3 regions of the Allobosea sp. 10L417 genome follow, and region 3 is predicted to be linked to each of the others. Evidence: predicted binding sites of a transcription regulator. Region 3 holds the regulator's gene; each other region holds the start of a gene.
The links. The regulator LexA, encoded in region 3, represses DNA repair genes until DNA is damaged. The targets are predictions, from matches to a motif close to TGTTCNNNNTGTGTTCNG.
Positions count from the first base shown of each region.

Region 1: a site for LexA is predicted at 5,897-5,914, ahead of parE (DNA topoisomerase IV subunit B). Genes of this name have one in related genera too.
Region 2: a site for LexA is predicted at 2,642-2,659, ahead of AC1DE3_RS21850 (PA0069 family radical SAM protein). Genes of this name have one in related genera too.

Region 1 covers NZ_JBFTJP010000009.1:76,510-87,107, forward strand. The annotation lists gene glnA (type I glutamate--ammonia ligase) at 1-120, shown strand, start outside; gene AC1DE3_RS20685 (TIGR03808 family TAT-translocated repetitive protein) at 242-1,648, opposite strand; gene AC1DE3_RS20690 (FkbM family methyltransferase) at 1,721-2,551, shown strand; gene AC1DE3_RS20695 (glycosyltransferase family 4 protein) at 2,559-3,782, opposite strand; gene AC1DE3_RS20700 (hypothetical protein) at 3,865-5,244, opposite strand; gene AC1DE3_RS20705 (hypothetical protein) at 5,390-5,593, opposite strand; gene parE (DNA topoisomerase IV subunit B) at 5,926-8,007, shown strand; gene AC1DE3_RS20715 (LysR family transcriptional regulator) at 8,167-9,138, shown strand; gene AC1DE3_RS20720 (hypothetical protein) at 9,210-9,470, shown strand; gene AC1DE3_RS20725 (alpha/beta fold hydrolase) at 9,473-10,168, opposite strand; gene AC1DE3_RS20730 (DEAD/DEAH box helicase) at 10,331-10,598, shown strand, end outside.
Region 2 covers NZ_JBFTJP010000010.1:72,305-82,902, forward strand. The annotation lists gene cydB (cytochrome d ubiquinol oxidase subunit II) at 1-176, shown strand, start outside; gene ypfJ (KPN_02809 family neutral zinc metallopeptidase) at 283-1,170, shown strand; gene AC1DE3_RS21840 (universal stress protein) at 1,224-2,036, opposite strand; gene AC1DE3_RS21845 (hypothetical protein) at 2,104-2,595, opposite strand; gene AC1DE3_RS21850 (PA0069 family radical SAM protein) at 2,713-3,906, shown strand; gene AC1DE3_RS21855 (ribonuclease HII) at 4,114-4,725, shown strand; gene AC1DE3_RS21860 (site-specific DNA-methyltransferase) at 5,032-6,234, shown strand; partial or broken gene mutY (A/G-specific adenine glycosylase) at 6,427-7,473, opposite strand; gene AC1DE3_RS21870 (nucleoside deaminase) at 7,645-8,364, opposite strand; gene AC1DE3_RS21875 (DUF721 domain-containing protein) at 8,600-9,097, shown strand; gene AC1DE3_RS21880 (DsbA family protein) at 9,252-9,872, shown strand; gene AC1DE3_RS21885 (chromosome segregation SMC family protein) at 9,996-10,598, shown strand, end outside.
Region 3 covers NZ_JBFTJP010000007.1:44,240-54,837, reverse strand. The annotation lists gene gltA (citrate synthase) at 1-526, opposite strand, end outside; gene gltX (glutamate--tRNA ligase) at 901-2,319, opposite strand; gene AC1DE3_RS17610 (ComEC/Rec2 family competence protein) at 2,474-4,735, shown strand; gene lexA (transcriptional repressor LexA) at 4,729-5,439, opposite strand; gene AC1DE3_RS17600 (molybdopterin molybdotransferase MoeA) at 5,539-6,750, opposite strand; gene moaC (cyclic pyranopterin monophosphate synthase MoaC) at 6,750-7,232, opposite strand; gene trpC (indole-3-glycerol phosphate synthase TrpC) at 7,229-8,041, opposite strand; gene trpD (anthranilate phosphoribosyltransferase) at 8,049-9,062, opposite strand; gene AC1DE3_RS17580 (anthranilate synthase component II) at 9,079-9,696, opposite strand; gene AC1DE3_RS17575 (aldo/keto reductase) at 9,777-10,598, opposite strand, start outside.

The DNA of each region.
Region 1 (10,598 bases), on a different contig from region 3:
GCCGGCGGCGTCTTCAACGACGATTTCATCGAGAGCTATATCGAGCTCAAGATGCAGGATGTGGCGCGCTTCGAGATGACGCCGCACCCGGTCGAGTTCGCGATGTACTACTCGTATTGAGGATTTCGGCCGGCTTCGCAGGGAACCGGCCGCGCGCTTCCTCCCGGCCGCGCTTTGCGGCCAACCTTTGTGAACCGGGGCGGAAACGCCCCGGTTTTTCTTATTGGCGAATGGAGAGCCGTCAGGACGCGCGATTATGCGCGATCAGGATCTGGGCGCCGGCTCCGGCCGTCTGTGACAGCAGATTGGCGTTGTAGCTGACGAGCGGCGGCGTCAGCCCGATCGTCGTCGCCGAGACGAGCGCGTTGCTGCCGGATCCGGATATCACGTTGTTCGCGATCACCATCTTGCCGGCTGCCGCATTGGCCGAGAAGGCGATGCCGACGCCGCATTGCCGCAGAAGGTTGCCATCACAGACGAGGTCGCGGGCGCCCTGCGCAACACCGAGCTTGATGCCACCCAGGGCGTTTTCGACGATGTTGCCCGAGACGATGCAATCCTGCTCGACGGTGACGCCGATTGCCATCGTCGAATAGGGCCCGATGCCGCCGGAAGCCGGAATGGCGTTCGAGGACAGGTTGCTGATCTGGTTGCCCTGAATGACGGCCCTGCGGGCGGTTCCGTCGCCGAAAAAGCCGGAATTGGTGACGTAGACACCGTCCCCGGCCGTATCGACCCTGTTGTTGACGATCGTGACGCCAGTGCTGTCCTGCCCCGAGGCGGGAGCCTCGTAGTAGAGGCAGCCCTCGCGAATGTTCCAGCAGGTGTTGTCGGCGATCAGGCAGCGCGAGCCACCATTGATGCGCACCGCCGAGAAATCGCAGTTCATGATGACGTTGCCGGTAATCGTTACGTCATTGGCCAGATAGACGGCGACACCGTTGCCGTTGGCTCCAGTTCCGTAGTCGCTCGCGACGAAGTTGATCCTGTTGTTGCGAATGGTTGAGAGGTTGCCGCCGCTGCCGACGGTGCCCCACACCGCAATGCCGTTGTTCTTGGCGCCGGTGACCGTGCAATCATCGACAAGGATCTCGGAGCTGAAGGCCCAGATTGCGATGTCGACATTGTCGAATGTGGACGCTGTGATGACCGGCAGCGAGTCGTTGACACAGAGCAGGCCTGCCTTGTAGGCGCCGGTCGTTGGCTCACCGGCCGTCTTTACCGTGTTGCGGAAGGAGCAGTTCCGAAACGCCGTGTTCTTGGCATTGTCGAGGATGACCAGCCCGGCAGCCGCAGTGATGACATTGGGCGCGCCATAGGCGGGCAGCGCGATGTTCTGTCCGTCGAAAGTCAGGTTGCGGAAGCTCATCCCCGATTGGCCGGCAATGCGCAAGCCATAGCTGCCGCCCGTCAAGGTCAGGATCGCCGAACCCGCCGGGCAGTAGACTTCGATGCCGCGCCCGGCTCCGTTCGTTGTCAGAATGTCAATATTGGAAAGGCTATAGCTGCCGGGCCGAACTTGAAGCGGCTTGCCGGCAACCCGTGCGGCGTCGATAGCATTGCCGATCGGCCCGCTGGTGAACCCGGCCGGCGGCGGCGTGGCGGGGTCGGCGATGACGACATCATCGAAGACGCGATATCCAGGCATGTGGTGTCCCTTGTTATCGGAATGTTTCAGGGACCGTCGGTATATTGGCGCCGGAGGCGACGGGGATAAGTCATGGGTGCGCTGTTTCGAATCCGGGATCTGGCGATCAAGGCCCTAGTGCGGCGGCAATGGGGGGAGCTGCGCCGTCATTCTCCCCGGCTTGCGGTCATCCCGCATGAACATGTCGGGCTTGCCGTCCTCACCAACGGCCTGTACGAGCGCGAGGAGCTCGCCTGCCTGACGGAACTGATCCGGAACCTTGCTCTGGGCGAAGGCATCTGCCTCGATATCGGCGCCAATATCGGCAATCATGCAGTGGTCTGGTCAGGTCTCTTCGACAGCGTCGTCTGCTTCGAACCCAACCCGCAGATGAGCGCTGTCCTGCGCGCGAACCTGGCCCTCAACCATTGCACCAATGTCCAGGTGGCCGAGGTTGGGCTGGGGCCGGAAGACGCCGAACTCCCTTTCTCCTTCCACGAGGAAGGCAATGACGGGACCGGCACCTTCGCAAAGGGGAACGGCGACAGGAGCTTGCCTGTGCGCCACGGAGACCGCCTTGTCACGGAGCTTGGCCTGGATGGGCGCGCGATCACCTTCGTGAAATGCGATGTCGAGGGCTTCGAGCACTCCGTTTTCCAGGGCCTGTCCGAAACCCTGGCGCGGCATCGGCCCGTGATCGCCTTCGAAAGCAATTCAGCAGAGCTCGGCGCGTCGAGCTGGAACGTCCTGCGCAGCCTTGGGTACGACCGCCTCTACATGCTCAGACATACCGCTCACACGGCCTCGCCGCTCACGCGAGAGTTCGTGCGGCTATTCCAGGGGCACGAGTGCCGGATCGAACCTATCGACGCCCCTCCTGCCTTTTCCGCCAATCTGCTTGCGGCCGCACGGCCATTGACCTGAAACAAGCCTACGCCGTCGCAGCAAAGGCAGCCCGATAGCTGGCGCGCAGCGCCTCGACATGACGACCGAGCGTCGGCGGCTCTGCCCAGAAGGCCTGATGAGCCGCTCGCCCGAGACGTGACGCGAAAGCGTCGTCGCGCAAGGCAATGAGAGCTTCGGTCAACGCTCCGGCTTCGACGGCGGGGAGAACAAGGCCGTCGATTCCATCACGCACACGACCGGCGGCGCCGATCGTGCGCGGCACGATGGGCGGGACACCCTGCGCCATCGCCTCGCCCACGGTCAGCGGCCCTGTCTCATACCAGAGCGATGGCACCACCAGGCAGCGGGCGGCGCGGAGTTCGGCGAGGACCGCATAGGAATCGAGCCAACCGGTGATCTCGGCATCCGGGTTGAGGCCAGCGACCGCAGCCTTGATCTCATCGTCCCCATCACCCACGAACCGTAAGGCAACGCCGGCTTCGCGAGCCGCCTGCGCCAGGACCAGAATGCCCTTCTCCTGGGTAAGCCGGCCGACGAAGGTGGCATGACGGCTTTTGGCCACGTCCGCAGGCGCGTGCGGCGTCGCGTTCATCATGTTTTCGATCACAACATGCCGTGCCGTGCGTGGCAGGAACGGCTCGGCGACGTCGCGAGCAAACGCGCTGACATGAATGAAGAGCGGCCTTTGCAAACCCCGCAGCGCCTTGTCCGAACGCCATTGCCGGGCAACGCGGACCAGCTTGTGGATATAGGAGGCGCGATCGCAATTGGCGCTGACGCAACCGATCGACATCGGCCTCTTCCGACAGGGCGCTCCGGCCTTGAAGTCGAAATAGCCGCCGACCGGACAAAACGAGAAGTAATCATGCATCGTGATCGCGACCGGCATCCCGCTCTCGCCCGCAGCGGCGATGGCAGCCGGGCTGAAGGCCTTGGTCCATTGGTGGAGATGGACGAGGGTCTCGCGGCGGGGCTGCTTCGCAAGCAGTTCGCTCAGGAAGGCATGCGCCCGGGCGTTCCAGATGCCCTGGCGCGCGGCTGCGACCTTGCTGCCGACCTGCCAGACCTCCTCACCGGCGAAATGCGCGACATCGATCAGCCGATGATCGAGACGGTCTGAAACCGGACCGATCGCGTAGGCGAAGACGACTTCGACGCCGGCCTCGGCCAAGCCGCGGGCGCTCTCGATCGCCACCTTGGCGGCGCCGCCGTTGATCGAGCCGAAATCGCTGACGATGACCACGCGCATGAAGAACTCCAGAGATCATTCCAGCGGCAGGGATGGCGGGAGCCTCGACGTGGCGCGAGCAGGCTTGTCCGGCCAGGCGGTCTCAACGAGCGATCCAGCGGACAAGGATGAGCAAGGGGTAGGCGCTCATGACGAGCGCGATGGCGAGCGCGGCACAGGTCGCGAGCATGAGGTTGCCCGCGAACCAGATCGTGCAGAGCCAGGACAGTGCGAGCGCGGTGCCCGACAGGGCGATCGGCGGCCAAGGCATGGCGAAGGACTCCCGGCGCAGCATGAACCATCCGAGCGCCAGCGCCGCGGCGGCGCCGGCGGCAGCGCCGGCAACGATCGCCGTGTCGGTGCCGGCAAGGAACCACATCGCGACGAGCGCGCCCGCACAGGTCAAAACGCAGTCGAGAGCTGCGAGCCCCAGGATGGCGGTCAAGCGGCGTTGCAGATGCACGGGCGCCGGCAGCACGGTCTGGGCGAGTGCCCGCAGCATCGCCATCAGCATGACGAAAGGCGCGGTCCGCAGGAAGGCCTCGCGCAGCCCCACGGGAATGACGAGCTGGGTGGCGAGGCCGAGCACGGCGATGATTCCAGCGGCTCCGATCAGCGAGAGGCCCACCAGCAGCGCGTAGTAGCGGCCCAGTTCGGCCTGAATCGCCTTGGGATCGCCCTTGCGATCGAACTGGGCGACCAGTTCGGGAAAGCGGATCGCCTGAAGCGACGAGGTGATCATGATGAAGGGCCGCTGCAACAGATCGAGCGCCAGCATCGGCCCCGCAGCGGCCTGGCCGAGCGAGCCGAGCAAGACGGTCTTGAGAGCGAGCGGCATGAGCAGGGTCGCGACGCCGGCGCCGGCCGTGATCCCGCCATAGACCAGATGCCTCGTTGCGATATCGGCCTGCCAATGCATGGCAAGAGGCATCACCCGGCGCGACCGGGCCCAGGCGATGACGCAGTAGATGATGTTGCCGGCCAGCACCCCGGCCAGCACATGGGCGAAATCGGGGCTGATCGAAGCGCCGGCGATCGTTGCCGCGGCCAGGATCGTCGCGCGTGCACCCTGGAGCCAGGAGAACAGCCTGAACTCCTGCCGGAAACGCAGCATGGTCAGGTGCAGTTCGCCTGCACCCTGCAGGATCGCCGCCATCGCGCCAAGCAATCCCAGCCAGACCGGAGCGCCGAGGAGCGGGGCAAGGAAGGCTGCGAGCAGGCAGAGGCCCGCGCTTCCAGCGAGCTCGACCATGATGACTCCGCGCTCGGCCTGTTCGCTGGTCTTGTCCGGGCCCGGATAGAAGCGGCTGGAGGCGGCGCGGATCCAGTGGAAAAACGCGATATCGGCAAACTGCACGATGGAGGCGAAGAGCGAGTAGGCAGCGTAGTCCGACGCCGGCAGCAGATTGGAGACGACGATGAGGAGGCCGAAAGCCAGGAGCGATTGATAGAAATACGCGCCCAATGCGGTGATCTTGGCCATCAGGCGGCCACTCCGCCTGCGATGCGCGCGGCGGAGCCATCTTGAGTCCCGCCGAAACCGATACCGGAAGCCATGGAAATTCTACCCTCCGGCCAAAGGCCTTAGGGCAAAAAGGTTGATACTTCCGCGCTGTCTGCCTGAAGGATCAGTAGAAATGAAGGGCCGTCAGGCCGGCCGATGCAGCAATCGCCGCGAGCCACCACAACCAGCGGCCCGCATGGCTTTCGGCCTGGGTCAGCGGCGCGCCGATGACGTCCTCATGCCCGAAGCTCTCACCCGCAAGCCGCGCGGCACGCTGCAGCCCTGCGATTCCCGTAACCGGCACTGAGCGACGCGACACCACGGCCATTTCTTCCCCCTGCCCCGATCATAGCTCATTGCGGCTGTCCGCATAGGCCCGATCTGTTTCCGATCCTCGACGGCGATGGTTAACGCAGACTGAACGCGCCGGTTCCGATGCCCCTTGTGCCAGGGCAACGTCACATGCCGATGACGACCGGTGCACCGTTCCAACGAGAGAGTTCCGATGTCTCGGGGACCTGTCTATAAGCGGAGCGACGAGGCGCGACGCCCGACGCCGCTACCGAGCCGGATCGGACTCCGGATGAAACAAGCACATCGCAAAATCCGTCCTTCATGCACTAGAATTGGACGGAACGAATCAGGAAACGTTAGGCAGTGATGGACGAGAACGGCGATCTTTTCGGCGGGGAGCCGGAGCGGCCTCGCGCGGCTGATCCCAAGCCGGAAGCGCGCTCGCCGGCCGCGGCTCCGAAGGCGCCCGCGCCCGCAGGAAACGGCGCGCGCAACGGCACTCTTTCCGAGACCGGCTATGACGCTTCCGCAATCGAAGTGCTCGAGGGGCTGGAGCCCGTCCGGCGCCGGCCCGGCATGTATATCGGCGGCACCGATGAGCGCGCCCTGCACCACCTCTTCGCCGAGGTGATCGACAACGCCATGGACGAGGCGGTGGCGGGACACGCCACCTTCATCGATGTCGAGCTGTTCGAGGACGGCTCCATCGCGGTGACGGACAATGGCCGCGGCATTCCGGTCGATCCCCATCCGAAATTCCCGGGCAAGTCCGCGCTCGAAGTCATCATGACGATACTGCATGCCGGCGGAAAATTCGATTCCAAGGCCTATGAGACGTCGGGCGGCCTGCACGGCGTCGGCGTCTCCGTCGTCAATGCCCTGTCCGACCGGCTCGAGGTCGAGGTCGCGCGCGGCAAGACGCTCTACCGCCAGATCTTCTCGCGTGGCCTGCCGCAGGGGCCGCTGGAGACGGTCGGCGCCGTCGCCAACCGGCGCGGCACCAAGGTGCGCTTCCATCCCGATCCTCAGATCTTCGGCGAGGGCGCGCATTTCTCGCCGGCTCGCCTGTTCCGCATGGCGCGTTCCAAAGCCTATCTCTTCGGTGGCGTCGAGATCCGCTGGACCTGCGCGCCGTCGCTGCTGAAGCCGGAAGGCGATGTCGCGGCGGAGGCCGTGTTCCGTTTCCCCGGGGGCCTGCGCGACTATCTCGGCCGCGAGATCGAGGGCAAGGACCTCGTCGCCGAGCCGATTTTCTCCGGCAAGATCACCAAGGAAGGCGGCCACGGCTCGCTTGAATGGGCGGTGGCCTGGCTCGCGACCGGCGAGGACGGCTTCTCCTCCTCCTATTGCAACACGATCCCGACGCCCGAAGGCGGCACTCATGAGCAGGGCCTGCGCATCGCCCTGCTGCGCGGACTGCGGGACCATGCCGAGCGCATCGGCCAGTCCAAGCGCATGGCGCAGGTCACCTCCGACGACGTGATGGCAACCTGCGCGGCCATGCTTTCGGTCTTCATCCGCGAGCCGGAATTCCAGGGCCAGACCAAGGACAAGCTGGCGACACTCGAAGCCTCCCGCATCGTAGAGGGCGCCGTTCGCGACGCTTTCGACCACTGGCTTGCGGCCGCGCCGCAGCAGGCGCTGCGCCTGCTGGACTGGTCGGTGGACCGCGCCGAGGAGCGGCTGCGCCGGCGCCTCGAAAAAGAGGTCTCGCGCAAGACCGCTACGCGCAAGCTGCGCCTGCCCGGCAAGCTCGCCGACTGCTCCAATGCCGGCGCGGCTGGTTCCGAACTCTTCATCGTCGAGGGCGACTCGGCCGGCGGCTCCGCCAAGCAGGCGCGCAACCGTTCCAACCAGGCGATCCTGCCGCTGCGCGGCAAAATCCTCAACGTTGCCAATGCGACGCGCGAGAAGCTTCACGCAAACCAGCAACTCGCCGACCTGATCCTGGCGCTGGGATGCGGTATCGGCGCGCAATTCCGCGAGGACGATCTTCGCTACGAGAAGGTCATCGTGATGACGGATGCGGATGTCGACGGCGCCCATATCGCCTCGCTGCTCGTCACCTTCTTCTGGCGCCAGATGCCGCGCCTGATCGAGAAGGGCCATCTCTACCTCGCCGTCCCGCCGCTCTACCGGCTCCAGCATGGCGGCAAGAGCATCTATGCCCGCAACGATGCTCATAAGGACGAGCTGCTTGAGACGGCGTTCAAGGGCAAGAAGCCGGAGATCTCGCGATTCAAGGGCCTCGGCGAGATGATGCCGGCCCAGCTCAAGGAAACCACCATGGATCCGAGCAAGCGCATCCTGCTCAAGGTCATGGTGGACCACGAGGCGAAGGAAGAAACATCCGATACAGTCGAGCGGCTGATGGGCAACAAGCCGGAAGCTCGCTTCACCTTCATCCAGGAACGCGCTGCCTTCGCCGGGGAGCTGATCGACCTGTGAGGAGCGAGCCCAGCAACTCTGGGGGGCTGGGCTTCACGGCCGCCGGGCTGCCCCACGCGGCCGTTGCAGGCAGGGTTCGCGCATGCCGAACCCGCCTCACCCTACCGAATGCCATGACCGCAAGCACCGGACCGCGCCGGGCGACTGGCCGCTGACCCTATGGCCGAGCCTTCTCCACCTCCATCTCGACGCGACGGCGATCTGGCGGCAGCCGCCGGGAGCGCCTCCTGGGACGATATCCGGATCTTTCACGCCATCGCCGTCGGCGGGTCGATGGCCGTGGCGGCGGCGCAGCTCGGGCTGAGCGAAGCCACCGTCGCGCGCCGGCTCAAGGCGCTCGAACGCGACCTCGGCCTTCAGCTTTTCACGCGCGAGGCCAATCACCTCGCCCCGACGGCGATCGGACAGGGGCTTGCTGCTGAGGCCGGCGAGATCGAGGCTGCCGCCCGCCGCTTCGCGATCCGCGCAGAGGCTGCGAAACCGCTCGCCAATGCTCCGGTGCGCGTGACCGCGACGACGTCGATCAGCCTCCTCCTGACCATGCATGCGACCGCGATCTCGGCCGCGGCCGGCGGCGTCGAGATCGTCATCATCAGCACGCGCGGCAGGCTCGACCTTGCCCGCGGCGAGGCCGATATCGCGCTGCGCATGAGCAAGCCGCCGACCGAGCCGGGCCACTACGCCCAGAAGCTCGGCCGATTGATGCAGGCACTCTATATCCGGCAGGACATCGATCCCGCCACGGCCCCGATCATCTCGGTCAACCGCGAGACTTCGTCCCGGATAGACGACTACATCATGACCTATGCCGCGGGCCGGCCGATCGCAGCGCGCGTCGGCGACTCGGCGGCGCGCTACGAAAGCATCCGTTCCGCCGGCGCCCTGTCGATGGCGCCCTGCTTCATGGGCGATGCGGATTCGACACTGCGCCGGCTGGAGCCGCCGCCGGAGCGGACCGGCGACGACATCTATCTGGTCTCGCATGAGATCTCGCGCAGCCGGCCCGGCGTCGTCGCCGTCCTCGGCGCGCTGCGCAAGCTCTTCCGCGAGCAGCGATCGCTCCTGGCGGGCGATGCGATCAAGCCGGTGAGAAGCACGCAAATCGAGCGGTTCCCGGCAAGAACCGGCTAACCAAGCTTTTACGGCTCTTCCGTAAGGTCGTCTGCGGTTCTCGTGAGGTCACGAGACGCGGAGAGTGCGCCATGCGCCTGATCGAACTGTTCTGGAAGAACGACCGCGGCACGGTGGTCGCCGATGTCGCCAAGGCCGGCGCGGCCATCGCCTTCCTGTCGGTGATCGCCGCCAACTTCATGTCGAGCCGCATCGAGCCGCTGGACAGGGAGCGCATGGCGGCCGTCAGTCTCGCCGCCTCCAAGCGCCAGCCGGTCGATCCGCTGACCACGGGCTCGATCACGAAGGCGGCCGGCGACACCCGGCTCGATCCCTGCGCCCTGCCCCGCTGAGCTCAATCGAGCCAGCGCAGCAGCTCCGCGGTGACCCTATCGGGCGCCTCCAGCGTCGAGAGGTGGCCACTGCCCGGGATCACGGCCAGTCGCCCGCGCCCGCCGACCAATGCGGCCATTTCACGGGCCTCGGAGAGCGGCGTGATCTCATCCTCCTCGCCAACGAGAACCAGCACCGGGCAGGTCGAGCCGGCCAGCGTCGGCCGCGAGTCCGGCCGCAGCATGATCGCCCGCTGCTGGCGAATGAAACCGCCCGCCCCGACATCCTCCGCCATCTGCCGCACGAGGAGCCGCAGCGGCTCGTCGGCGAGCCGCGCCGGCGCCACGAGCTTCTGCCAGAGCAGGGTCGTAACGTTGTCGAAGGCGCCCTTCTCCGCCAATGAGATCATCTGTTCGCGCGGAACGTTGGTTTCAGGCGTTGCCGGCTTGGCGGTGGTGCCGAGCAAGGCAAGGCGCGACACGCGCTCCGGGGCCTGTCGCAAGACCTCGAAAGCGACATAGCCGCCCATCGACAGCCCGCAGAGCGCGAAGCGGGGCGGCGCTGCCGCCAGTAGGCGCTGCGCGATGCCTGAAAGCGCGTCGTCCAGACTGTGCTCGGCGACCAGGATCGGGCGACCATCGGCAAGCGCGGGCCATTGCTGAGCATAGAGCGCGGCGTTGGCGCTCAGCCCGGGAACGAGGACAAGCGGTTCCTTCATGAGGCCAAAGCAGTCCCTTCAAGGTTAGATGATTGACTTTGCCGCGTTTTCTTTGCATTCCACACGGGTCCGAAGGCGCGCAGGAAGTGTTGTCGCGCCAACGCGGTGGTCGAGCAGGTCGTCCCACCGCGTTTCACCGACCCTGAAGAAGCGCCATACGCGATGTCATTTGCCGAACTCGGCTTGAGCGAAAAGGTCCTGACGGCTGTCACGGCCGCAGGCTATAGCACGCCGACCCCCATCCAGGCCCAGGCCATTCCGCATGTTCTTGCCCGCAAGGACGTTCTGGGCATCGCCCAAACGGGTACGGGCAAGACCGCAGCCTTCACGCTGCCGATGCTCACCATCCTGGAGAACGGGCGCGCCCGCGCCCGGATGCCGCGCACGCTGATCCTCGAACCGACGCGCGAACTCGCCGCGCAGGTCGAGG
Region 2 (10,598 bases), on a different contig from region 3:
ACTTCCCCTATCTGGTGCCGCCCGACATCACGATCTGGGACGCGGCGGCCGCACCCTCCTCCCATATCTTCGTGCTGATCGGCGTCGCTTTCCTCCTGCCGATGATCCTGTTCTATACGGCCTTCGTGTACTGGACCTTCCGCGGCAAGGTCAGGGTCGACAGCGGCTATCACTGAGTGAGAGGATAACGATCAGGCTTCGTTCAGGCGGGGCCTGCAAAGACGACTTGAGTTCCCCGCATCTCCCGGCGAGATTGCGGGGCGTTTCGTCGAGGAACCGTCCATGCAGTGGGAAGACTATCGCCAGTCCGAGAATCTCGAGGACCGGCGCGGCGGCGGCGGTGGCGGCGGTTTCGCCGGCATGCCTGGCGGGCGCGGCGGCATCGGCATCGGCACCATGGTTGTGCTCGGCCTTCTCGGCTGGGCGCTCGGCATCGATCCCCGCCTGCTGATCGGCGGCGCCGAAATGATCGGCGGCATTGGCGGGCGCGAGCAGACGCAGGAAACCCGCCGCTCTTCCGGCCCGCCGCAGGACCAGATGGGCCGCTTCGTCTCGGCCGTGCTGGCGCAGAACGAGGACGTCTGGTCGAAAATCCTGCCGCAGCAGGCCAATATCCGCTACCAGCCGCCCCGGCTCGTGCTGTTCTCCGGCGTCGACCGTTCGGGCTGCGGCACGGCGCAATCGGCGATGGGGCCGTTCTACTGCCCCGTGGACAAGAAGGTCTATCTCGACACCTCCTTCTTTCAGGAGATGCAGCGCAAGCTCGGCGGCGGCGGCGACTTCGCCTATGCCTATGTGATCGGGCACGAGGTCGGCCACCACGTCCAGAACCTGCTGGGCATCCTGCCCAAGGCCAACCAGATCCGCGAGCGTTCCTCCGAGCGCGATTCGAACGCGATCTCGGTCAGGATCGAATTGCAGGCCGACTGCTTCGCCGGCGTCTGGGCGCATAATATCCAGGCGATGGGCCGGATCGACCAAGGCGATATCGAGGAAGCTATCCGCACCGCCTCTGCGATCGGCGACGACAAGCTCCAGCGGGCGGCGCAGGGCGTAGTCGTGCCGGATTCCTTCACGCACGGCTCGTCGGCGCAGCGGACGAAGTGGTTCAACACCGGCTTCCAGTCGGGCTCGCTGCAGAGCTGCGACACCTTCCGGAACCCCGTATAGGCATTCGCACACGGATCCTTCGAACAGCCGAGCCGGTGAGCCGACGCCGGCGATCAGGCGCCGGGCGCGATCAGGATATCGGCCCGGACCGTGCCCAAGATCGTCTCGGCCGTGCTGCCGATCACCGCTTCGGCAAAGCCACCCTGCCCGTAGCGGCCGACGACGACCAATTCTGCTCCGGCCGCGGCGCGGCAATGCTCGATGGCCGCGGCGGCATTGCCCTCGACGCTCTGGGTGCTGAGCCGCGTGATGAGGCTCTCGGGAAGCTTTGCCGCGTCGAGGAAGGCCTTCATCCCGGCCTCGGCCTCCGCGCGGAGGAAATCGCCCTTGCCTTGAAAATCGGTCCTGGGGCCGGGGCCGGGATGGGCATGAACCAGCAGGAGGCGCGCCTGCGGAAACAGTTCCGCAGCCGCCAGCAGAGCCCGGCGCGAGCCCTCCGAGAAATCCGTGCCGACGACAATCGTGCCGTAAGGGCGATCGGCGCGCCGGCGGACGATCAGGACCGGAACAGCCGCCCTGCGAACGATATAGTCAACGGCCGTCCCGACAACGTAGTCGCGGACGTCGTTGTAGCGCGCGACGCCGGTCACGATCAGTCCGCTGCCCCGCTCGGCGGCGACCTTGGCCAGCACGTCCGGCAACGAACCGTTACGGACCAGCAGTTCCGCCTCGCCGGCCGCCGAGGGCAGCTCCTCGCGCCAGGCCTCGGCCGCAAGACCGGCGCTCCCCTGCTCCGTCGCATTCGTGACATGCAGGATCGCGAGCTTTGCCTGCCATCCGCGCGCCAGCAGCACTGCGCGTTCCGCAGCCCTGTCGGTGCGCGAGGACAGATCGCTCGCCAGAAGAATCTCGCCCGGTATCGTCATATCAGCCTCCCGACGCCTCCAGCTTAGGAGGCACGCGGCCCGATGTCATGCCGCCTCGGACACCGCCCTACCCTGCGCGCTCGCGCCACACCGGCAGGCGCTGCGGCGCCTGGTCGAGGCGCCCTTCCAGGACCATCGCCTTCGGCAACACGAGCCCGGACCGGAGCCTGCGCCCGGCGAAGGACAGCGCGACGCGCTCGCGCAGCGCAGCGCCGACTGCGTGAAGCGGTATCAGGGCCGGCAGATCCGGCGTGAGCAACAGATAGCGCTCCACCACCAGCGCCCAGTGCGCCTGCGGCACGTCGCCGGCCTCGAACAGCACGAGCCGATCGCCGCGCGCCGCGGCCGCCCCACCCTGCCAGGCCGCGGCCGGGCCGGTGCGCAGATAGCATGCGCCGGTCGTGTCCGCGGCACGCTCGAAATCGGGAGCGCCGACCGTATCCACGATCACCGCATGACCGAGCAGCCCTTCCGCCACCGCCGGGATCAGCACGGCCAGCGTGGCGGCGAGAGCTCGTGGGGAACCATCGGCGCGGATCACGGCTGTGAGCATACGCAAGGTTCTATGCCGCAGCGCAGCACGCCGCAATCCGGCTCTTGCATTTTGTTCTTGTTATGTTCACTCTATCCGAGATCACAAAATGCCGATTCCCGGCAGTGAACCGGTTCGAAAGCCATGCCACAGGCCAGACCCACCGAAAGGCCCTATCCATCGGCCCAGCCGCTGCGGCGGCACGACAGGGAGCCGACCATCTCGGCGCCAGTCGTCGCGCCGGCCGACCCGCTCGCCTATGCCGGCCACCGCATCGACCCGGAACGACGGCGCGGGCGGGGCGCCACCGTCAATCCGGGAGGGCGCTACGAAGCGGAGCAGCGCGTCACCGAGGATGATGGCTGGGGCTCGCTGGAAGAGTTGCCGCCGTTCAAGACCGAGATCGCCTATGAGAAGGCGCGCAACATCATCACGCGCAACGACTCGCCGGACATCTCCTTCGACCGTTCGATCAATCCCTATCGCGGCTGTGAGCATGGCTGCGTCTACTGCTTCGCGCGGCCGACCCACGCCTATCTCGGCCTCTCGCCCGGCCTCGACTTCGAGAGCAAGCTGACGGCGAAACCCGACGCCGCGGCACTGCTGGAGAAGGAACTCTCCTCTCCTTCCTATCAGCCGCGCACCATCGCGATCGGCACCAATACCGACGCCTATCAACCGATCGAGAAGAAGCTGAGGATCATGCGCCAGATCCTGGAAGTGCTCTCGAAGTTCAACCACCCGGTCGGCATCGTCACCAAATCGGCCCTGGTCCAGCGCGACATCGATATCCTCGCCCCGATGGCCGAGAAGGGCCTGGTCAAGGTCGCGCTCTCGGTCACGACGCTCGATCCCAAGACGGCGCGGGGCATGGAACCGCGCGCCGCCTCGCCGCCGAAGCGGCTCGAGACGATCCGCAAGCTGTCGGAAGCCGGCATCCCGGTGACGGTGCTGGTTGCGCCCATCGTACCGGCGATCAACGAGCATGAGATCGAGCGAATTCTGGACGCCGCCAAGGCGGCGGGCGCGCAGGAGGCCGGCTATGTGCTGCTGCGGTTGCCGCTCGAGGTGCGCGACATCGTGCAGGAGTGGTTGCTGACGCATCATCCCGACAAGCTTCGGCATGTGATGTCGCTGATCCGCTCGACCCGCGGCGGCAAGGATTATGATTCGCAATGGGGACAGCGCATGGTCGGCTCAGGTCCCTATGCCTGGATGATCGGTCGGCGTTTCGAGCTTGCGGCCGAGCGTATCGGCTTCAACACGGCGCGCCGGAGGCTGCGCACCGACCTGTTCGTAAGGCCCGAGAAGGAAAAGGCGCAGCTGAGCCTGTTTTGAATGGACACGCGCGGAGGTCGTACCGGGCGCAACGAAGCGTAGAACCGCGATCCATTCCGGAGCGCCTCTGATTGCCGGAGCGCCTCTGATTGAAGGCTTGGGCATGGATCCCGGATCGGCGCCGCCCATGGCAGATTGTCCGGGATGATGGTGGAGGAGGACGACAGCGGTCTAGCTCGCGGCGGCACTCTGTTGCATAAGCCCGCCATGCCCGCTGATTTCAGCCGCGAGACACACGCCATCGCTAACGCCCTCTGGCCGCTGGCCGGCATTGACGAGGTTGGGCGCGGGCCGCTCGCCGGCCCGGTCGTGGCGGCGGCCGTCATCCTCGATCCGGCCCGCGTGCCGCATGGGCTCGACGATTCGAAGAAGCTGCCGGCACCGATCCGCGAGGAGCTCTTCGGCGAGATCATGGAGCGGGCGCTTGCAGTGGCTGTCGCCAGCGCCACAGCGGTCGAGATCGACGCGCTCAACATCCGACAGGCGACGCTGCTGGCGATGCGCCGGGCGATCGCCGCGCTGCCGCTGGCGCCGCTGCATGTGCTGGTCGACGGCAACGATCCGCCGCAGATGAGCTGTAGCTGCGAGGCGATCATTCAGGGGGACGGTGCCGTGGCCTCCATTGCGGCCGCATCGATCGTCGCCAAGGTGACGCGCGACCGAATGATGGCGCGGCTGTGCCGGCGCTATCCGGCCTATGGTTTCTCCGGCCATGTCGGCTATGCGACGCCGCAGCATCGCAAGGCCATCGCCGAGCACGGCCCCTGCCCCGAGCACCGCTATTCCTTCGCCCCGGTGAAGGGCGTCTGGTTCCGGTAAGGATTGCCTGGCGTCATTCTCGGGTGAAGCGAAGCCCGGACCCGAGAATCTCAGACAGAAGGAGGCCCCAGGGCCGTCCTCGGCAGGAGATACCGGGTCAAACCCGAGCATGACGGGAACCCTGCCAGATTGCCCTAGCGGCAATCCGCGGGTTAACGCCCGTTTACGAATTTCCCTTGTTTGCCAACGAGCTAGGCAAAATCTGCAGCCCCAAAACGGGACGCATTTTTTTCAAAGCGGAAACCCGGCCTTTACCCTGTCCGGCCAATATCGCGCTCGTTGAAGTTGCGTAACGGTCTTGGCGTCATGGGTATCTCGCGTACCGGGACCGCCAGCGCTCCCGTCCGGATTCAGGTTTCGCGTACCGGACGGCCAGCGCTGGGGGCTCGGATGAAGGCCAGGAGCCTTCCCGAACAAATCGGCGTTCCGCAGGAACTGCCGCTCGATCAGATCCTCGTCGGCGACTGCGTCGCGGCGATGAACGCCTTGCCGCCGGCAAGCGTCGACCTGATCTTCGCCGATCCGCCCTATAACCTCCAGCTCGGCGGCGATCTGCGCCGGCCCGACGACAGCCTCGTCGATGCCGTCGACGACGACTGGGACAAGTTCGCCTCATTCGCCGATTACGACGCCTTCACGCGCGCCTGGCTTGCCGCCGCGCGCCGCGTGCTGAAGCCGGACGGGGCGCTGTGGGTCATCGGCAGCTACCACAATATCTTCCGCGTCGGTGCGACGCTGCAGGATCTCGGCTTCTGGATGCTGAACGACATCGTCTGGCGAAAAGCCAATCCGATGCCGAACTTCCGCGGCCGGCGCTTCACCAACGCCCATGAGACGCTGATCTGGGCGGCGCGCGGCGAAGCTTCGAAATACACCTTCCACTACGAAGCGCTGAAGGGCGGCAATGACGACCTGCAGATGCGCTCCGACTGGTATCTGCCGCTTTGCACAGGCGATGAGCGCCTGAAGGACGCTGGCGGCGCCAAGGTGCACCCGACGCAGAAGCCGGAAGCCCTGCTTGCCCGCGTCCTGCTCTCGGCCTCCAATCCTGGCGACGTGATCCTTGATCCGTTCTTCGGCACCGGCACGACCGGCGCCGTCGCCAAGGCGCTCGGCCGCCATTTTATCGGCCTCGAGCGCGATGCGACCTATGCCAAGGCTGCGCGCGAGCGCATCGCCGCGGTGACGCCGCTGGCGCCGGAAGCCTTCTCCACCGCGCCCTCCAAGCGCAGCGAGCCGCGCGTGCCGTTCCTCAGCCTGGTCGAAGCCGGGCTGGTGAAGGCCGGCGAGACCGTCCATGACGAGAAGCGGCGCCACAAGGCCGTTATCCGCGCCGACGGCACGCTGATCCTCGGCCCTGCCGTGGGCTCGATCCACAAGGTCGGCGCGCTGGCACAGGGCCTACCGGCCTGCAATGGCTGGACCTTCTGGCATGTCGAGCGCGAAGGCGGGCTGACCGTGCTCGACGCGCTGCGCGGCGAGATCAGGGCGCAGATGGCGGCGGGCTGACCGCCCGCCGGCCAAAACTCCTGCCATCATTCGTTCAGAGGATGCGCGCGCCGGCTGCGCGCCCACTCTGGCTCGTGAGATCGTAGCGGGGCTGTCATGGCCACCATCCTGAAGAACGGCTCCCGCGGCGCTGAGGTCAAAAAGCTTCAGGACGATGACGATGACCTATCGCGTCTTCGAGCGGTAGAGCCCCGCGCGCTCGACGACCTTCAGCATGACGCTCGGCAGCGGCTCGCCGGCAAGATTCGCCAGCTTTGTGAAGCGCATGCCAGCGGGAGCTAGAGTCCGCTCCGGAACGCTGCCGGTGAACACCGTCAGTTCCAAAGGGAAATGCGTGAAGACGTGGCGCACCGGCTCGGCCAGCCGGGTCCAGCGCAGGGGCAGCGGCGCATCCTGCGCGGCGCCGTCAAGCTCGTAATCGGCGCGCCATTCGCTGGTCGGCACCTCAGCCATGCCGCCAAGCAACCCCTTGGCGGGGCGCGTGCGCAGCAGGATGGCCCCATCGGCACGGGTCAGGACGAAGGCAGCGCCGTAGCGGATCTTGCCCGCCTTCTTCGCCGCCTTGCGCGGAAAGCTCTCCTGCATGCCGTCCGCCCGCGCCCGGCAGGGATCGCGCCAGGGGCAGAGCCCGCAGGCCGGGTTGCGCGGCATGCAGATGGTCGCGCCGAGATCCATCAGAGCCTGCGCGAAATCGCCGGGCCGATCGATCGGCAGCATCGCCAGAACCTTCTCCCGGATCAGCGGCCGCGCGCCCGGCAGTTCATCGGCGATGGCGAAGAGCCGCGTCATGACGCGCTCGACATTGCCGTCGACGGCCGCGGCCGGCCGGTCGAAGGCGATGGCGGCGACCGCTCCGGCCGTGTAGGCGCCGATGCCCGGCAAGGCCCGCAGCCCCTCCTCCGTATCGGGGAAGCGACCGCGGTGATTCTCGGTGACCGCGCGGGCGCAGGCGTGGAGATTGCGGGCACGGGAATAGTAGCCGAGGCCGGCCCAGGCCTGCATCACATCCTCGGAAGGCGCTTCGGCAAGGGCCTTTACGGTCGGGAAGCGCGCCATGAAGCGCTCGTAATACGGTTTGACCGCCGCGACCGTGGTCTGCTGCAGCATGATCTCGGAGGCCCAGACGCGATAGGGATCAGGGCGCTCGCCCGCCACGGCGCGCCAGGGCAGCGCGCGGCGATGGCGGTCATACCAGGCGAGCAGATCGACCGCGCGGGCCATCGGAACGGAGGCGTCCATGCGCCGGGTTTAGCGCGAGGAGCCGACGTCGCGAAAGGCCGAACAGTCGCTGGGATCGAAAACGGGCGTCAGTCATTGCGCCCCGGTCCCGCTTTCGCGGAGCCGGATCATTTCTGTCCTCGGCCTTCTGACTTTCCGCGGCCGCATAGCGGCCGGTCTCGACCACGCGCCTCAGTAGGGGTGACGATCCTTCTTGTTGGTCCACGCCGCATAGGCTTTGAGACCAACCTCTCGCTCGAAGTTCTCGGTCACCCTGATCCGCCTGTCGCCCCACGGCTTGGCGAAATCCTCGTATTGGAACGCGTCGTCGAAGCCGATTGCGCTGGTGTCCTTCAGGCTGGCGGCAAAATAGACGTGGTCGATGCGAGACCAGTAGATCGCGCTCATGCACATCGGGCAGGGCGCGCCGTTGATGTAGATCTCGCATCCCTTGAGCATGCGCGCGCGCTCTGGCACCGGATCGGGAGAGCCTGCCTCGCGCGGGATCATTTCCAGGATCGTGCCGGCACCGTATTCGCTGCCCAGCAGCGCCTTGGGATTGAGGCGGGCCGAAGCATCCATGATCGCGGTGACTTCGGCATGGAGGACGGGAATGCCGGTGAGGAGCACGCGGTTCTGGCCGCGTCCGATGATTTCACCGTCTTTGACGATAACGGCGCCGAAGGGACCGCCCCATCCCTTCTCAACCGATTCGATCGCGAGCCGCGTCGCCTCTTCCATGAATTTCCGCTTTTCCGGCGAAGGCGTAGCGGCGACAGCTTCGACGGCAGGCAGCGCCATCGCACCGGCAGCGCTCAATGCGACGGCCGCCGTGAAGAACTGGCGGCGGTTCGGATCATCGGGCGCATCGCAGCCGAGGGTATGAACAGTGGCGCAGGAGCAATTCGGCATCGCATTCGAACCTTCAGGCGTAGGCCCAACTCAAGCCGAGTACGTCACCGCCCTCGGCGACAGTTCCCGCCGGACCTGCCATTGCGGCATTTAGCGCTGAAATGCTGTAGGCGAGTTAATTTCAACTGTCAGTTTCAACCCGGTGAGGCAGAAATGGCCACGCGTTCGGACATGATGATGCCCCGCGCCGCGCAATCGACTTGCCAGGCCGCCGCCCGCTCGCGCAAACTGAGCCATGGCCGCAAAGCACCTCGCAGAGCTGATCGACGACTGCATCGCGCCCGCGCTCGCCGCGCAGGGCTTCGCGGGGCGTGCCGTCGTTTCGCTCTGGCCTGAGATCGTCGGCGAGAGGCTGGCGGCGCGCTCGCGCCCGCTCAAGATCGACTGGCCGCGGCGCCGGCCCGCCCCTGGCGAGGCGACCGAGCCGGCAACGATGGTCGTGCGCGTCGAAGGCGCTTTCGCGCTGGAGATGCAGCAGCTCGGCCCCTTGGTGATCGAGCGGGTCAACACCCATCTCGGCTGGCGCGCCGTCGGCAAGCTCGTGCTCAAGCAGGGGCCGGTCGCCCGGCCCGTGGCGCCCAAACCGGCGCCGAAGCTCAACGAGGAAGCAGCGGCGCGGATCGACGAGCAGGTCGCCTGCGTCGCTGACGAGGGCTTGCGCGAAGCGCTGGCGCGGCTCGGCCGGGCCGTCGCACTCAGTGCGAAAACGCGAGACCATGACACGGCTTCGTGAGCAATGCGCGCAGCGGCACGATGTGCTCTTGCCACAATCGCGCTGGCCTCTATAGAGCGATTCATCGCATTTGCTTCAAGCGAACGGGTGTCCGCTTCGCTTGAAAATACTCAAGCTCCGCAACCGCTTTTGGACCTTTCGGGGATTGCTCACGATGACGAACAGGCGACAGCTCCTGACCGGCGCAGCCGGTATCGCGGCCGCCGCGCTCGCCGGCGTTAACGCCGTGCGGGCACAGACCAAGCTTCCCGATGCCGGCCCGCTCGGCGATGTCTGGCTGGGCTCCCCCGACGCCAAGGTCACGATCGTCGAATACGCCTCGATGACCTGCTCGCACTGCGCGCATTTCCACGAGACGACCTGGCCGGAGCTGAAGAAGAAATACATCGACACCGGCAAGGTGCGCTTCACGCTGCGCGAGTTCCCGCTCGACCCGCTGGCGACGGCCGGCTTCATGCTCGCGCGCTGCAACGGGAACGACAAGTTCTACCCGATGACGGACCTGCTCTTCGCGCAGCAACGCAACTGGGCCTTCACCGAGAAGCCGGTGGACGCGCTGGCCACGCTGGTCAAGCAGGCCGGTTTCACACAGGAATCCTTCGAGGCCTGCTTGAAACGGCAGGATATCTATGACGCCGTCACAGTCGTGAAGGATGGCGGGGCCAAGGCTGGCGTGGATTCGACGCCGACCTTTTTCATCAACGGGCAGAAGCGTTCCGGTGCGCTCTCGATCGCCGAGTTCGACAAGATCCTGGAGCCGCTCCTCGCCAACTGAGGGGCCTCCCATCCGCTTGCGCTCCCAGCGCGAGGCAGTCATCTCAGCCCTCTTCCTGAGGAGCCGCGCAGCAGCGTCTCGAAGGATGAGGGCTGAGGCTTTTCAGGCCGGCGCGGTGGCACCATGCACCTGACGCGCCTCAAGCTCGCCGGCTTCAAGACTTTCGTCGAGCCGACCGAGTTCCTGATCGAGCCGGGGCTGACCGGCATCGTCGGGCCGAATGGCTGCGGCAAGTCCAACCTCGTCGAAGCCCTGCGCTGGGTGATGGGCGAAAGCTCGTTCAAGAACATGCGCGGCTCGGGGATGGACGACGTCATCTTCGGCGGCTCGAACGAGCGCCCGGCCCGCAACATGGCCGAAGTTTCGCTCACCCTCGACAACAGTGACCGCAAGGCTCCGGCCGCCTTCAACGAGGCCGAAGTCCTCGAAGTCACCCGCCGGATCGAGCGCGAGGAAGGCTCGACCTACCGCATCAACGGCAAGGAGGTGCGGGCCAAGGACGTGCAGCTCCTCTTCGCCGATGCCGCGACCGGCGCGCGCTCCCCGGCCCTCGTGCGGCAAGGGCAGATCAGCGAGATCATCTCCGCCAAGCCGCAATCGCGCCGGCGCATCCTGGAAGATGCCGCCGGCATCGCCGGCCTGCACAGTCGCCGCCATGAGGCCGAGCTCAGGCTGCGCGGCGCCGAAGAGAACCTGACCCGGCTGGAGGACGTGCTCGGCGAGATC
Region 3 (10,598 bases):
CCATCGCCGCCAGCGTCGGCACCTTCGCGATCATGCGCATCGAGGCGATCATGCGCTGATGCGGGTCCGAGATGTCGGTGGAGTCGTGATAGAAGGCGGACATCGCGCCGATCGAGCCGACCATGACGGCCATCGGGTGCGCGTCGCGGCGGAAGCCCTGGAAGAAGCGGGCCATCTGCTCATGCACCATGGTGTGGCGCGTGACGCGATAGTCGAAATCCGCTTTCTGCGCGGCGGTCGGCAGTTCCCCGTAGAGCAGGAGATAGCAGGTCTCGAGGAAGTCGCCATGCTCGGCGAGTTGCTCGATCGGGTAGCCGCGATAGAGCAGGACGCCCTGGTCGCCGTCGATATAGGTGATCTGCGACTCGCAGCTCGCGGTCGAGGTGAAGCCGGGGTCGTAGGTGAACATGCCCGTCTGGGCATAGAGCTTGCCGATGTCGATGACGGCAGGGCCGACCGACCCTTGCTTGATCGCCATGTCGACGGTCTTGTCGCCGACCTGGAGCTGGCTCGTGTTTCCGCTCATCGATACCGATCCTTTCAAGGCTCGCTGCTGTTCAGCCCCTGTTTCGCCTGTCCGCCGGCACTTCCGCGCCAGCCTTTTCCCATCCGCGGCCCGCGATGTGACGGGCTGATGTCGGGAGGGGAGGTGGAAGGAGACCCATGTGACTGATTTACAAGCAATATTCGTGCCCCGCCGCGGGGTGGCCGCGCAACGCACTTGCGCGTCACTAGACCATTTGCCCAGTGCATTCAACCAAGCCTAAAGGCGATTGGAACCGCGTCCGGATCATATCTGCGCGAGCAGCGACAGCGCCGCCATCGCGAGGCGGCATGCGCGAGCATGAAAGCTGAAAGTGGGGCACCGCTCGGCAGCGGCGACGCCCCATTGACGACAGCTCAGGCCTGGTCGGCGAGCCGCGCCAGCGTCTCGTCACGGCCGAGCACGGCCATCACGTCGAACAGGCCGGGCGACATGGCGCGGCCGGTCAGCGCGGCGCGCAGCGGCTGCGCCGCCTGGCCGAGCTTGATGCCGGTCTCCTCGACATAGGCCCGCACGGCCGCTTCGAGCGGAGCCGGCGACCAGTCGCTGACCGCGGCGAGCTTCTCCGCGATCTGCGGCAGGCGCTGGCGCGCGGCTTCGTCGAGCAGGCTCTTGGCCTTGTCGTCAAGCTGCAGCGGGCGTGGGGCATAGAGATAGAAGGCGCTGTCGAGCAGCTCGACCAGCGTCTTGGCGCGCTCCTTGAGGCCGGGCATCGCTGCGAGGAAACGCGCTTCGAGCTCGGGCGACAGCGTTGGGCCGAGCCCGCGGGCAGGGCCGATCTCCGGCAGGATGACCTTGAGCGCGTCGAGCAGTTCCTGGTCGCTCGACTGGCGCATATAGAGCCCGTTGAGGTTCTCGAGCTTGGCATAGTCGAAGCGGGCTGGCGAACGGCCGATCGAGGAGAGATTGAAGGCGTCGATCATCTCCTGCGTGGAGAAGACTTCCTGGTCGCCATGGCTCCAGCCCAACCGCACGAGATAGTTGCGCAGTGCCGCCGGCAGATAGCCCATCGAGCGATAGGCATCGATGCCGAGCGCGCCGTGGCGCTTCGAGAGCTTGGCGCCGTCGGGACCGTGGATCAGCGGGATATGCGACATGCTCGGCACGTCCCAGCCGAGCGCATCGTAGATCTGCGTCTGGCGGGCGGCATTGGTGAGATGGTCGTCGCCGCGGATGACATGGGTCACGCCCATGTCATGGTCGTCGACCACGACGGCGAGCATATAGGTCGGCGTGCCGTCCGAGCGCAGCAGCACGAGGTCATCGAGATTCTCGTTCTGCCAGACGACGCGGCCCTGGACCTCGTCATTGACTACGGTCTCGCCGGTCTGCGGCGCCTTGAGGCGGATCACCGGCTTCACGCCTTCCGGCGCGGTCGACGGATCGCGATCACGCCAGCGCCCGTCATAGCGCAGCGGCTTGCCCTCGGCGCGCGCCTTCTCGCGCATCTCCTCGAGCTCGGCCGGGCTGGCATAGCAGTAATAGGCCCTGCCGGCGGCGAGCATCTGCTCGGCGACCTCCCGGTGGCGCGCCGCACGCTGGAACTGATAGACGGTCTGGCCGTCCCAATCGAGGCCGAGCCATTCCAGCCCGTCGAGAATCGCGGCGATGGCTGCGTCGGTCGAGCGTTCGCGGTCGGTGTCCTCGATGCGCAGCAGCATCTTGCCGCCTTGCCGGCGGGCATAGAGCCAGTTGAACAGCGCCGTGCGGGCTCCGCCGATATGCAGGAAACCGGTGGGCGAGGGCGCAAAGCGCGTGACGACGGCATTGCTCATGGAAGGCAACTCCGGCCGGGCGGCACGAGCCGTCCGGGGCAAGACAGGGAAATGGCGCAGGTCATGACATGACAACCGGCGCGCGCCCTGTAACATGGCTTGGCCGGAAAGGTTAAGCGGTCAAATTGCTGCGCCGGCGGGGGAGGGGCGGAGAATGCAGCCGGGGCCGCCGGGGCAGGACATGCCGCGCGGCGCGCGAGCCGAGGCGTTGCCTTTGCGCCTGCTCGCGCCCTGGCTGATCTCCGTTCGCTTCAAAGCCTGGTTCAACCACTGGCAGGCCCGGCTCGGTCAGGCGCTCGAATTGGAGGCGGAGCGTCGCCGCCCGTTCCTATGGCTGCCTGTGGCGACGGGCGTCGGCATCCTGCTTTATTTCGCGGCAGATCGTGAGCCGGCTTTGTGGGCGCCTCTGACCGGCTTCGCGCTCAGCGCGATCTTCGCGTTCGCGCTGCGAACCCGTCGGTTCGCCTCGATGGCCTGTCTGGCGGCGGCCGCCGCCTTCGCGGGTTTTGCCGCCGGCGTCTGGCGGACGGCCGATATCGCCGCGCCGATGCTGGAGCGGCCGCGAATCGGCAAGGTGACGGGTTTCGTCGAGAGCGTGGAGGCACGCGACAACGGCGCCCGCATTGTCCTGCTGTTAACGGAATTCGCCGGAATGCCGGCCGCGGAGCGTCCAAGGCGCGTGCGCGTCAATATCCGCGCCGGCTCGGTCGCTCCGGGGGATCATATCGCGGCGACGGCGCGGCTCCTGCCTCCACCGGGGCCAGCTCGGGCGGGCGGCTACGATTTCGCGCGCGATGCCTTCTTCCGCGGCATCGGCGCAGTCGGCAGTATCGCAGGCAAGATCGCGTCGGCGCCCGCGCCGCACCCAATGCCGACGCGCCTTGCCGTCGATGTCACGATCGACCGGGCCCGCAACGCCTTGACCCGGCGCATCGCCGAAGTAGGCGGCGGGCAGGGCGGGGCGGTCGCTGCCGCCCTTGTCACGGGGAAGCGCGGCCTGATCACCGAGGCGACGAACAATGACCTGCGTGCCGCCGGAATCTACCACATCGTCTCGATCTCAGGCCTGCACATGGTTCTCGCGGCCGGGACGATTTTCTGGCTGGTGCGCGCCCTACTGGCGCTCTCCCCGACTGCCGCGCTGCTCTGGCCGATCAAGAAGATCGCGGCCGTCGCGGCGATGCTCGGCGCGACCGCCTACTGTATCTTTTCAGGCAGTGACGTCGCGACCGAACGCTCGCTGATCATGACGCTGGTGATGCTCGGCGCGATCCTTGTCGATCGTGCTGCACTGAGCATGCGCAATCTCGCTCTTGCAGCCATGATCGTGCTGCTACGCGAGCCGGAGGCGCTGCTCGGACCGAGCTTCCAGATGTCATTCGGCGCGGTTGCGGCCCTGATCGCCTTTGCCGAACGCTGGGAGAGCCGAAAACGCACGGAGCCGCCCCCGAGCCTGCCATGGCCGCTCGGGCCGGTCTGGGCAGCGGCGCTCGGCATCGTCGTCACCACCTTGCTGGCGACGGCCGCAACAGCGCCCTTCGGGGCCTATCACTTCCAGACCTTCAACCCTTTCGGCCTGCTGGGCAACGCCATGGCACTGCCTTTCGTCTCGCTGTTCGTGATGCCTGCGGCGGTGTTCGGCGTGCTCGCCTATCCCTTCGGGCTGGACTGGCCTGCCTGGGCGCTGATGGGGCTGGCTTCGGATGTCGTGCTCAAGGTGGCGCATTGGGTCGCAAGCATCGACCATTCCACCGTGATGATCGCCGCCTTCAGCCCGGCCGTGCTGACCTGCTTCGTGCTGGCGTTGCTCTGGCTGACGCTGTGGACCACGGCCTGGCGCTGGCTGGCGGCGGTCCCCATCGTGCTCGGCGTCGCCATCGCCGGAAAGCCGGAGCGGCCGGAAATCCTGATCGAACGCGACGGCTCGGGGCTTGCTGTGCGGGGCCTCGATGGACGCCTTGCGGTCGCCGGCAAGCCCAGCCGCTTCGTGCTGCAGCAATGGCTGAGTGCCGACGGCGACAGCCGCTCGCCGGACGATCCGACGCTGCGCGCCGGCATCGCTTGCGATCAACTGGGTTGTGTTGCGCAAACGGCCGACAAGCGCATGATTTCCTACACGCGCGACCGGCTGGCGATCATCGAAGATTGCCTGCGGGCCGACCTCGTCGTCACCGCCATTCCCTGGAGCGGCGCCTGCAAGGCCCGGCTGATCGAGCGAATGGGACTGTCACGCGACGGCGCGACCTCGCTCTACCGCACGGCGTCGGGATGGAGCAGCCGCATCTCAGAGCCCAGCGCGGCCGATCGGCCGTGGAGCCGCCGACGCGAACCCCGTCTGGCGGCGCCCGCTGCAACGAGCATCAGCATTCCGCCAGCTTCCGCCGATGGCGAAGCCGAGGTCGAACGGCTTCAGTAACGCCGCATCAGATTGACGAGGCGGCCCTGAATCTTGACCCGGTCCGGCCCGAGCACACGCGTCTCATAGGCGGGATTGGCGGCTTCGAGCGCGATCGAGGAGCCGCGTTTGCGCAGCCGCTTGAGTGTGGCCTCCTCGTCGTCGATCAGTGCCACGACGATATCGCCGGTATTGGCCGAGTCCTGCTTGCGGATGATGACGGTGTCGCCGTCGAGGATGCCCGCTTCGACCATCGAGTCACCACGTACTTCGAGCGCGTAATGCTCGCCGGAGCCGAGCATGTCGGGCGGCAACGAGACGGTGTGGCTGCGGTTCTGAATGGCCGAAATCGGTGTGCCGGCGGCGATGCGGCCCATGACCGGGATCGCGATCGAAGAGCGGCTGTCCTCATCGGCGGTGGGGCGGGGTTTGCCGAGATTGGGCTGCGTGCCGAGCCCGCCCTGGACGACCGCAGGGCTGAAACGCGGCCGCTGCTGCGGCGTACCGAGTCCATCGGGCATCTTGATGACTTCGAGCGCACGCGCCCGGTTGGGCAGGCGGCGGATGAAGCCGCGCTCCTCCAGCGCCATGATCAGCCGGTGGATGCCGGATTTCGAGCGCAGATCGAGCGCGTCCTTCATCTCGTCGAAGGAGGGCGGCACCCCGCTCTCACGCAAGCGTTCCTGGATGAAGCGCAGGAGTTCGTGTTGCTTGCGTGTCAGCATGATCCCGCCGGCCCCGGAAAAGCGTAGATTCGAAACAAATCACGAACACCATAACTGTTCGCCTTGTGTTCCGCAACCCGGTCGCGCGAGAGCGCCCGTCTACCGCAGCGGCAGGATACGGCAGAGGTCGCCTATCTTGGCGGGCGCAGCATGGGCCGGGCGGATCGTCAGCGCCTGCGCCCGCGCCAATGTGCCGAGCATGGAGGAATCCTGCCGATCGAAAGGCGTTGCAACCCAACCATCGGGCGTCAGCGCCAGCTCCGAGCGCAGATAATCCTCACGCTCGTCATTGCCCGGCAGGTCGCTGCCGAGGCGGGCGGGGACGCTGCGGTCGCGATCGGCGCCGGCCATGCCGAGCAGGGCTTCGATCAGCGGCAGCACGAAGAGATGGCCGCAGACGATCGAGGAGACCGGGTTTCCGGGAAGCCCGACCACGACCATCCGGCCGAGCCGACCGGTCATCATCGGCTTGCCCGGCCGCATGGCAATCTTCCAGAAGCCAAGAGACATCCCGGCGCGGGTCAGCGCCTCCTGCACGAGGTCGTGTGCGCCCACCGAGGCGCCGCCCAGCGTGATTAGCACGTCGGCATCGGCAGCCCGCGCCATGCCGATCTTGTTGGCGAGATCGGCATGGTCGTCGCGGGCGATGCCGAGATCGAGCACGGTGCCACCGGCCTTTTCGACCAGCGCGGCGAGCGCGAAGGAGTTCGAGGCGACGATCTGGTCGCGCCCCACAGGCTCGCCCGGCGCCACCAGCTCGTCGCCGGTCGCCAGGATCGCGACGCGCGGCTTGCGCCGGACCGGCAGCGAGGGATGGCCCATCGCGGCGGCGAGCCCGAGTGCGGCGCTGTCGAGCACGCGTCCGGCCGACAGCAGGGCGTCGCCTTCGCGGAAATCGAGCCCCGCCCGGCGCAGGAACTTGCCTTTGGCGGGGGGCACCCGCACGCGGATCGTGGGGCTGCCGACGCCGTCGGCGTCCTCCTGGATCAGGATGGTGTCGGCACCATCAGGCATCGGCGCGCCGGTAAAGATCCGTACGGCTTCGCCCGGCCCGACCGTACCGTCAAAGGCCCGCCCGGCGGCGGACTCCCCGATCACGGCGAGTGTGGCATCTTCGGCCATCTCGTCGGCACGCACGGCGTAGCCATCCATGGCGGAGTTGGCGAAGGGCGGCTGGGTTCTGAGCGCCTTCAGATCGGCTGCGAGCACCCGCCATGCGCATTGCGCGAGCGGGAGGGTCTCCGCTCCGGTCGGTCCCGGAATGCTGTTGAGCAGCGCCTTGCGCGCGACGGGGACCGGGGTGAGCGCCATCAGCGGGCTTTCGCCTCGTAGTCGCCGGACTGGCCGCCGGATTTGTGCAGGAGCCGGATATTCTCGATCCGCATCGCCCTGTCGACTGCCTTGACCATGTCGTAGACGGTGAGACAGGCGACGGACACGGCGGTGAGCGCCTCCATCTCGACGCCGGTCTGGCCCTTCATCTTCACCTCAGCGCGCACGCGCACGCCCGGCAGGGCCTCGTCGATCTCCAGATCGACCCCGATCTTGCTGAGCAGCAGCGGGTGGCAGAGCGGGATCAACTCATGCGTGCGCTTAGCGGCCATGATGCCGGCGAGGCGCGCCGTGCCGAGCACATCGCCCTTCCTAGCATTGCCGTCGCGCACGATCGCAATCGTCTCCGGCGCCATCACGACGCTGCCCTCGGCTACTGCCATGCGGGTCGTCTCGGCCTTGTCGCCGACATCGACCATATGTGCCTGGCCTTGGGCGTCGAGATGGCTGAGCCGGCTCACGCCGCGTTCTCTTGAGCCTGGCCGGTCAGCAGGGTCCGCGTCGCCGCTGTGACGTCCGCCTGCCGCATCAGGCTCTCGCCGACGAGGAAGCTGTTGACGCCGGCCTTGTTGAGACGGGCGATGTCGGCATGGGCAAAGATGCCGCTCTCGCCGATGACGATGCGGTCGGCCGGGACGCGCGGCGCCAGCCGCTCGGTCACGGCGAGATCGACGTGGAAGCTGCGCAGGTCGCGGTTGTTGATGCCGAGCAGCCGACTTTCGAGCTTGAGTGCCCGGTCGAGCTCGGCGTCGTCATGCACCTCGACGAGCACGTCCATGCCGAGATCGCGAGCGGCTTCGTTCAGCGCCCGGGCGGTGTCGTCGTCGACGCCGGCCATGATGATCAGGATGCAGTCGGCGCCCCAGCTGCGGGCTTCGTAGACCTGATAGGGCTCGTAGAGGAAATCCTTGCGCAGCGCCGGCAGGCCGGAGGCCTCGCGCGCCTGCGTCAGAAATTCCGGCTGGCCCTGGAAGGAGGGCGCGTCGGTGAGTACCGAAAGACAGGCAGCGCCGCCGGCGGCATAGGCGCGGGCGAGCGAAGGCGGGTCGAAATCGGCGCGGATCAACCCTTTGGACGGGCTGGCCTTCTTGATCTCGGCGATCAGGGCCGGCTTGCCGACCGCGAGCTTGGCGGCGAGCGCATCGGCGAAGCCGCGCGGTTTGGCGGCCGCGCGGGCACGGCGTTCGATCTCGGCCTGCGGCACCGCGGCCTTGGCGGCCGCGATCTCCTGGCGCTTATAGGCTTCGATCTTGGCGAGGATGTCGGTCATGCCGGCCTCACGCATTCGAGGCTTTGACGAGCGCGGCGAGCGTCGCCTTGGCCTTGCCGGAGTCGAGCGCGGCCGTCGCCTGGGCGAAGCCGTCCTTCAGGTTCGCGGCCTTGCCGGCGACCAGCAGCGCCGCCGCCGCATTGAAGGCGGCGATGTCGCGGAAGCCGGTTCTCTCGCCGGCCAGCACGGCGTTCAGCGCAGCCGCGTTCTGCTCGGGCGTGCCGCCGCGCAGCACCTCCGGCCTGGCCGGCTCAAGGCCGACATCGGCGGGGCTGATCGTGAAGCTCTCGATCCTGCCGCTATCGAGCGAGACGACGCGGGTCGGGCCGGTGGTGGTGATCTCGTCGAGCCCGTCGGAGCCGTGCACGGCCCAGACGCGGGTCGAGCCGAGCGAGGCCAGCACCTTGACCATCGGCTCGAGCCAGGTCTCGGAGAAGGCGCCGATCAGCTGGCGCTTGACGCCGGCCGGGTTGGAGAGCGGGCCGAGCAGGTTGAAGATCGTGCGCGTGCCGAGTTCGGTGCGCACGGGCGCGACATGGCGCATCGAGGCGTGATGCGTCGGCGCGAACATGAAGCCGACCCCGGCCTCGGCAATGCAGCGCTCCGTGCCGGCCGAATCCAGCCCCACCCTGACGCCGAGCGCGGTCAGCACGTCCGCGGCACCCGAGCGCGAGGAGGCCGCGCGGTTGCCATGCTTGGCGACGGGCACGCCGCAGGCGGCGGTGATGATCGAGGCCAGCGTCGAGACATTGTAGGAGCCGGAGGAATCGCCACCGGTGCCGACGATGTCGATCGCCTCGGCCGGCGCCTTCACCGGCAGCATCTTGCCGCGCATTGCGCCGACCGCGCCGGCGATCTCCTCGATCGTCTCGCCGCGCACGCGCAGCGCCATCAGGAAGGCGGCGGACTGCGCATTGGTGACCTCGCCCGAGAGGATCGTGTCGAAGGCGTCCCGCGCCTCCTCGCGCGAGAGCGTCGCTCCGGTCGCGACCTTGGCGATGAAGGGTTTGAAGTCGTCCATGGAATCTCTGCGGAATTCAGGCTGATGGGGTCAGGGCGGCGGCTTCGTGCTCGCTGCGCCATCGCTGGGCGAGATCGAGGAAATTCCGCAGGATCGTCGCGCCATGCTCGGAGGCGATGCTCTCCGGGTGGAACTGGACGCCGTGGACCGGGAGCTCCCGGTGCGAGAGCGCCATGATCAGGCCGTCATCGGTCTCGGCTTCGATGTCGAAGACGGTTGGGCAGGAATCGCGGTCGACCACGAGGGAGTGGTAGCGGGTCGCCTGCAGCGGCCCGTTGATGCCGCGGAACAGGCCGCGTGATTTGTGCCGGATCGGCGAGACCTTGCCGTGCATCGGCACGGGCGCCCGCACGACGTCGCCGCCGAAGGCCTGCCCCATCGCCTGCAGGCCAAGGCAGACGCCGAAGATCGGCTTGCGGCCGGCACCATGCCGGACCACGTCGAGGCAGATTCCGGCCTCGTTGGGTGTGCAGGGGCCGGGCGAGAGCACGATCGCATCATGCTCGCCGCCCAGCGCTTCCTCGACCGACAGCGCGTCGTTGCGCCAGACATCGACCTCGGCCCCCAGGCCACCGATGAGGTGGACCAGGTTCCAGGTGAAGCTGTCGTAGTTGTCGATCAACAGAACGCGCATGGCCGGACCTGTGAATACGGCTTGAGGTCATGCACGTTCGGAGGCGGGGTGGTCAAGTTTTGCGCGGGCCGCGCTCGACTTTAGACCGCCGGTGGATTGAGGCGAGCGAAGGCCTCCTGCCGCCGATAGGGGAAATAGGGGTAGGGCGCCGTGCGGACGCTCGCGGCATCGAGCCGCGCGACCTGCTCGGTCGTCAGGTTCCAGCCGACGGCGCCGAGATTGTCGCGCAATTGCTGTTCGTTGCGGGCGCCGATAATAACGGAGGAGACCGTCGGGCGCTGCAGCAGCCAGTTGATCGCGACCTGCGGCACGCTCTTGCCGGTCTCCTGTGCGATGGCATCGAGCACGTCGACGATGGCGTAGAGCTGCTCGTCCTCGACCGGTGGGCCGAATTCGGCGGTTTCATGCAGGCGGCTGCCGGCGGGCAGCGGCTGGCCGCGCCTGATCTTGCCGGTGAGGCGGCCCCAGCCGAGGGGGCTCCAGACCAGCGCGCCGACGCCCTGATCGATGCCGAGCGGCATCAGCTCCCATTCGTAATCGCGCCCGACGAGCGAGTAATAGACCTGATGCGCGACATAGCGCGGCCAGCCATGGCGCTCGGCGGCAGCCAGCGACTTCATCAGCTGCCAGCCCGAAAAGTTGGAGACGCCGACATGGCGAAGCTTCCCGGCCCTGACGAGCGCGTCGAGGGTCGAGAGAACCTCCTCGACGGGCGTGCCGGCATCGAAGGCATGCAGCTGCAGCAGGTCGATATAGTCGGTGCCGAGCCGGCGCAGCGCGTCCTCGGTCGCCTTGATCAGGCGGCTGCGCGACGAGCCGGCATCGTTCGGGCCGTCGCCCATCGGCAGCGTCGTTTTGGTCGAGATCAGCACCTTGTCGCGCCGTCCCTTGATCGCCTCGCC